3 regions of the Thioalkalivibrio sp. ALJ4 genome follow, and region 1 is predicted to be linked to each of the others. Evidence: predicted binding sites of a transcription regulator. Region 1 holds the regulator's gene; each other region holds the start of a gene.
What was found. Region 1 encodes sigma-54, which starts transcription at its own class of promoters, with help from an activator protein. Its sites were predicted from a motif close to TGGCANGNTNCNTGCTT; they were not measured.

Region 1 (2,198 bases):
ACGATCCACCTTGTCGATCAGGCCATCAATCGCCGCATACATATCCTCGTGACTGGCTTCGGCGTGGATGTGATTGCCGCTGACCTGGAGATTGGCCTCCGCCTTGTTGTTCAGGTTCTGGTTTTTCTCGTGGGTCAGCACCACATGCACGTCGATCACTTTGTCGAAGTGGCGTTCCAGCTTCGCGAACTTTTCGTTCACGTAGTCGCGCAGGGCGTCGGTGATATCGACGTGATGGCCGGTCAGATTGATCTGCATGGTCAGGCTCCTTTTTGCTTGGTTCCACTGGGCATACTCGCCATCTGCCGGCGTTCGCTGGAAGACGGTATGTGCATAGCCTCGCGGTACTTGGCCACGGTGCGTCGGGCCACATTAATGCCCCGATCCGACAGGATCTGGGCCAGTTTTGCATCACTCAGTGGCTTGTTCGGGGTCTCGCCACCAATCAATTCCCGAATCATGGCACGGATCGCGGTCGCCGAGCATTCGCCGCCATCGGCTGTGCCAACATGGCTGGAAAAGAAGTACTTGAACTCGAATACCCCACGCGGGGTGTGCATGTATTTCTGTGTAGTCACCCTCGAGATGGTCGATTCGTGCATCTCCAGGGTCTCGGCGATATCGCGCAGGATCAGCGGTTGCATGGCAACCTCACCATGCTCGAGAAACCCCTGCTGGCGCACGACGATGGCCTGGGCGACCCGCAGCAGGGTGTCGTTCCGGCTGTGCAGGCTCTTCAGGAACCAGCGCGCCTCCTGCAACTGATCGCGCATAAACGCGCTATCACGCGCATCGGAGACCTGCCGCACCATGCCCGCATAGAGATCGTTGATGCGAATGCGCGGCGCAATCTCCGGGTTCAAGTCCACGCGCCAGCCATCGCGGTCATGGCGGACATAGACATCCGGCACGACGTATTCCGAAGTGGACTCGCTGATCTGGGCACCGGGCCGCGGATTCAGGGTGCGGATCAGGTCCAGCGCCCGCGCCAGCTCGTCCGGGTCGCGCACGCCGGACTGGCGCTGCAGGGCTCGGTAGTCCCGCTTGGCCAGGCTCTCCATGCCGTTTTCCAGGATGGCTCGAGCCGCGTCACGCGCCGGGGCATCCGGCGCCAAATGGCGCAGCTGGATCTCCAGGCACTCGCGCAGGTCCCGCGCACCGACGCCCAGCGGGTCGCACTGCTGAATCCAGTGCAGCACCGCCTCGACCTCGTCGACCCCCACGGGCTCGTCTTCGCCCTGGCTGATCATCTCCGCCAGCGCCTCGAGTTCACTGTCCAGATAGCCGTCCGGGCTGATCGCGTCGATCAGCGCCGCCCCGATCCGTTGGTCTCGTGGGGTCAGGTGGCTCAGATGCAGCTGCCAGAGCAGGTGGTCCTGCAGGCCCTCGTCCTCGCCGTCGGAGGTATTCTCCAGCGGGTCGCGGTCGTCCAGGCCGCGTGGGCTCGGGGCGGGCTCGTAGATGTCGTCCCAGCGACTGTCGGTGCTCAACTCCTCGGGGATCACGTCATCGCCAGCCGTGTCGGCCTGCATGCGATCCCCGTCGACCCGTTCGCCCCCTTCCTCCGGGCGCTCGGGCGGGGCCTCCTCGCCCTCGTCCTCCACCTGCTCGAGCATGGGGTTGCTTTCCAGCGCCTGCTGGATCTCCGCCTGCAACTCCAGCGTGGAAAGCTGCAGCAGACGGATCGCCTGTTGCAGCTGCGGGGTCATCGTCAGCGTCTGCCCCAGCTGCAGATTGAGCCCGGGTTTCAGCATCGCGGTTTGAGGTCCATGGTGACCATCAAGATCATCTTAAGGAAACACTGATCAATGTTCACAGTCGAAAGTTTTCTCCGAGATACACGCGGCGCACCTGGGGGTCGTCCAGCAGCTCCTGCGGGGTCCCGGCGCTCAGGATGCGGCCCTCACTAAGAATATAGGCCCTGTCGCAGATTCCGAGGGTCTCGCGCACGTTGTGGTCGGAAATCAGCACACCGATCCCGCGCTGGGCCAGATGCCCAATCACGGCCTGGATATCACCCACGGAAATCGGATCCACGCCGGCAAACGGTTCGTCCAGGCAGATAAAGCGCGGGTCACCGGCCAGTGCCCGCGCGATCTCGGCGCGGCGACGCTCGCCCCCGGACAGGGCAATCCCAGGGCTGTGGCGCACGGTCTCCAGCTGGAACTCCTCGATCAGGGCATCGCCGATGCGGCGTC
Region 2 (2,198 bases), on a different contig from region 1:
ACAGTCGTCAGTATCTCGTGTCGAGCCGACTGTCGCGGCTGCTGGACGAGTTCGGCTACAAGAGTGTGCCGGAGCTGCTGCACGCAATGCGCCAGGCACCCAACCCGCGCCTGCGCACGCGTGTGATCGACGCGATGACCACGAACGAAACCTCCTGGTTTCGCGATGGCTTCCCGTTCGAGATCCTGCGCCATGTACTGCTCCCGGAACGGGCGGAGAAAGGCGCAGGGATCAAGGTCTGGTCGTCCGGCTGCTCCAGCGGACAGGAGGCCTACAGCATCTCGATGGTGGCGTCCGAGTGGGAGGAATCGCGGCCCAAGCGTGTGGTGCCGGTATCGATCCTGGGTACGGATCTCTCGGAGAAGATTCTGGACGATGCCCGGCGCGCGGTGTACGACGGGCTGAGCATCGTCCGTGGCCTGAGCGAGGCGAGGCGCGCCCGCTTCTTCGAGACCGTGGCGGAGGGCCATCGCGTACGCCCGGAGATCCAGCGCCGCTGCCGTTTCCAGAAGCTCAACCTGATCGACAGCTATGCGGCGCTGGGCAAGTTCGACATCGTGTTCTGTCGCAACGTGCTGATCTATTTCTCCGCCGAGACCAAGCGACAGGTTCTTGACGGAATTGCCCGCCAGATGAATCCCGGTGGCTATCTGTTTCTTGGCGCTTCCGAGACAGCGGGTCCTTACACCCAGGCCTTCGAAACCGTTCGCACCGAGTACGGCTCCGTCCTTCGCCTGAAGGGCTGATCGGCCCTTTCCGCCTTTCCATACGGTCGCTCCCGCGATCCGGGCGCCACCCTCGGCGCTGCTCTCCCAACCTCTTTCGGCCCATAGTGGCACACCAATTGCTTTGTCCCTGTCGTACGGGGCGAAGCGGTTTCGTCCCGAGGAACCTGAAGTTCGCCAGTGGCGGACGGGGTACGACGGATGAGTCTCTCTCTCGACAAGGCGATGGGCATTCTCCCGGAGGCGGTGAACGTCCGTGCGAAGCGGATGGAGCTGCTGGCCTCGAATATCGCGAATGCCGATACGCCGAATTACAAAGCGCGCGATATCGACTTTCGCTCGGTGCTGCAGGCGGCGGCCGGCGAGGGCGGCAACATGCCGATGGCGAGCACACATCAGGGCCATATCGGCGCCGGCGGGGCGGGTGGTGCCAACGGGTCGATGGAGACGCTTTATCGCGTGCCGTCGCAGCCGTCTCTGGATGGCAACACGGTGGACCCGCAGCTGGAGCGGGCGGCCTTTGCCGAGAATTCCCTGCAGTACCAGAGCAGCCTCGAGTTCCTGAACCGCCGGGTTTCCGGCATCCGTGATGCTCTGCGGGGCGAGCGCTAATGCGAGCGCCAACGCTGGGAACAGGAGAGTGATGTCGTGAGTGATCTGTTTAATCTGTTCAACACCTCGGCCTCCGCGCTGACCGCGCAGTCGGTGCGGCTGAATACGGTCGCGTCGAATCTGGCCAACGCCAACACCGTGGCGACCAACCCCGACGAGGCCTACCGGGCGAAGCAGGTGCTGTTTCAGACCGTGATGAACCAGGCCGATCCGAACGGCGCCTCCAATGGCGTGCGGGTGGCGGGAATTGATGAGTCGCGCGCGCCGCCACAGGCGCACTACGAACCAAACCATCCGCAGGCCAACGAAGACGGCTACATCTTCCGTCCCGCGATCAGCGTGGTGGAGGAGATGGCCAACATGATGTCGGCCTCGCGCAACTACGAAGCGAACGTCGAGGTGATGGAGACCTCGCGCCAGCTGTTGCAGCGAACGCTGCAGATCGGCCAGGGCTAAACCGGAGCCTCCCATGACTCAGATATCACCCGAAATGCTGGACCGCTTGGGCCTGTCACGTCCCAAGCAGGACGACAAGGAGACGGATCGCCTGGGTCAGGACGATTTCCTGAAGCTGATGACTACCCAGCTGCAGAATCAGGACCCGTTTGAACCGATGGAAAACGGGGAGTTTATCGGTCAGATGGCTCAGTTCTCGACCGTCACGGGGATCGAAGAGCTTTCGAAGTCCTTCGAGAAACTCGCTCAGTCCATGGGCCAGAGCCAGACCCTGCAAGCGGCCTCCCTGGTGGGTAAGGACGTCCTTGTCCCAACCGACTTCAGCGAGTTGGGTGCGGATGGCACGGTGCGCGGCGCCGTGGATCTGGATCAGTCGACCGGGCAGTTGCAGGTCGAGGTGTACAG
Region 3 (2,198 bases), on a different contig from region 1:
CTGCCAGGCCTTGACCATGTCCTCGAATGCGCCTTCGAGGATGCCGTGGACCACGCGCATCTCCATCGGCGTGAAATCCCGTCCCTCGATGCGCGTGTGGTAGCGACCGTCGCCACCAAAGAAGTTGTCGACCAGGATGAACACCAGCTTCGGGTCGAACACGAACAGACCAGTCCCGTGCAGCGGATGCGCCCGCACCAGGTTCAGGCTGGTCGGCACGAACAAGGAGTGCATGTACTCCGAGAACTTCGAGACCCGAGTGCCGACCACGGAGAGCTCCGCAGAGCGACGCAGCATATTGAACAGGCGTACCCGGAGGTGTCGTGCAAAGCGCTCGTTGATCATCTCCAGCGTGGGCATCCGCCCACGCACGATCCGATCCTGCGTCGCGAAGTTGAACTCGCGGGCCTCTCCGTCATTCGGAAACGGGTCATCCGTTTCGATATCGCCGTCATCGACCCCATGAAGGAGGGCGTCGATCTCGTCCTGGCTGAGGATGTCCGTTTGCGCCATGGTTCTGCCTACTGCATGACCAGTTCGTTAAAGCGCACCGCTTCCACATCATGTGGTGCGTCCCGCTCCTCAAGGATCTCGGCGATCGCCTCGCGCAGCTCCTCGGCGAGCGATTCCTTCCCGTCACGCGTATTGAGGTCGTCGTAGTGTTTCTCTCCAAGCAGGCCCAGCACATCGTTGCGAACGGCCGGCATATGCCGCTCCAGCGCTGCAATCACCTCGGGGTCGGTTGTCACGACGCTTAGCTCGAGCCGGAGATAGCGAATGCGTCCGGGCCCATCAATGTTCACGGTCATCGGCTCCAGTCCGTGATAGTGGCGCTCGGCAGGGCCTTCTTCGCCGGTCTCTTCCTCGCCACCGCCGGACAAGAAAAACCACGCAGCCGCCGCGCCGGCCCCGGCGAACACGAGCACCAGTAAAATGACAATCCAGAGCAGCCCTTTCTTGCCCTTTTTGCCGGCGCCTTCTTCACCCAGTTCGACTTCTTTCTCCGCCATTTCCTACCCTCGAGATTCGTGAATCCGTCCATGTTGACGGCACGGGATCGCGCTGACTATTGCCTGAACTCATAGCAAAGGCAGTGCCAAGATTGGTTTACGTAATATTTTCCGACACTTAAGAAGGGGAAAAGAGAACTCTGGAGGGGTGCAACCGGGAAAGAACAAGGGGATCGTCAAGATTCAGCCGCCCCGAACCCGGCAGAAGACGGGATCTTGGCGGCACACAAACCGGGGATGGGAACGACCGGGCGGGTTTACGCACCCGGTCTTTTGCAAACGGACTTACTCAGGCGAAGAGGTCAAGTCGGCGGTTCAGAATCGAAAGGGTGCTACCCGTAGCCTGCTCGCCTTCGGCTTCGGACTCATCAGCCTCGCGCCCGGCCCGCTGCCCGTCAGCCAATTCCTGCTGACCTTCACGCTCTTCGGCCGCCTGATCGGACACGGTCGCATCCTCGAGCGTAAGGCCGCTCTGGGCAAGACTCTCGCGCAGCCGAGGCATCGCCGCCTCCAGAACCTCGCGGGTCACCGGATTTGCACTGATGAACTGGACGGTGGCTCGATCACCGTCCACGTTCAGGCGGACATCGAGTGTCCCCAGCTGCGGCGGGTGCAGCTTGATCTCGGTACGGCCGCCCTGGGCACGCGCCAGCATGCGGATCTGGTCCGTCAGCTCGCGCTCGCCACCCGGCTGCAGCAGCCGAGCCAGGTCCAGGCGCAACGAGCTGCGTGAACCCTCGCTGCCTTCCGCAGCCTGTACATGCGCCGGCAGAATGCCGGCCAGAGGTTCCGCGCGTCCCTGCGCCCTTTGCGTATCAGTCCCCTGGGACATCCATTGCGCCAGCAGCTCCAGAACATTCTCGCGCGAAAGGCGGCTGTTCGGACCGAGCAGCTCGGTGCCCGCCCCGCCGCCTGAAGCAGCCGAGCCCTGGCTGGACTCGAGGAACAGCCGCATGACCGCTGCAGGCAACGGCTTGATCTCGCGCGCGCCACCGTTGCCTTCGCCGCGCTCCATACGTGCAACGGACGGACCGGGGCGATCATCCACTGCCGTCATGAGCGCGGCCAGCGGCAAATCCTTGCCGCCCGATTCCACCTCGACGGCCAGTTCGCCTCCGTCCATCAGGGCTTGCAAGCGGGCCAGCATGCCCTCCAGATCGAGCCCTTCAAGCTCCTCTTCACCCACGC

Region 2: flgB (flagellar basal body rod protein FlgB) is a predicted target of sigma-54. The motif match lies at 834-850, and genes of this name have one in related genera.
Region 3: fliL (flagellar basal body-associated protein FliL) is a predicted target of sigma-54. The motif match lies at 1,083-1,099, and genes of this name have one in related genera.

Annotation. Positions count from the first base shown of each region.
Region 1 is NZ_KB897917.1:973,001-975,198, reverse strand. Features, by position in the region: gene hpf (ribosome hibernation-promoting factor, HPF/YfiA family) at 1-258, opposite strand, end outside; gene C936_RS0104595 (RNA polymerase factor sigma-54) at 261-1,754, opposite strand; gene lptB (LPS export ABC transporter ATP-binding protein) at 1,813-2,198, opposite strand, start outside.
Region 2 is NZ_KB897920.1:120,256-122,453, reverse strand. Features, by position in the region: gene C936_RS0112035 (protein-glutamate O-methyltransferase CheR) at 1-746, shown strand, start outside; gene flgB (flagellar basal body rod protein FlgB) at 927-1,337, shown strand; gene flgC (flagellar basal body rod protein FlgC) at 1,374-1,793, shown strand; gene C936_RS0112020 (flagellar hook assembly protein FlgD) at 1,807-2,198, shown strand, end outside.
Region 3 is NZ_KB897919.1:324,071-326,268, forward strand. Features, by position in the region: gene fliM (flagellar motor switch protein FliM) at 1-513, opposite strand, end outside; gene fliL (flagellar basal body-associated protein FliL) at 522-1,010, opposite strand; gene C936_RS0111050 (flagellar hook-length control protein FliK) at 1,300-2,198, opposite strand, start outside.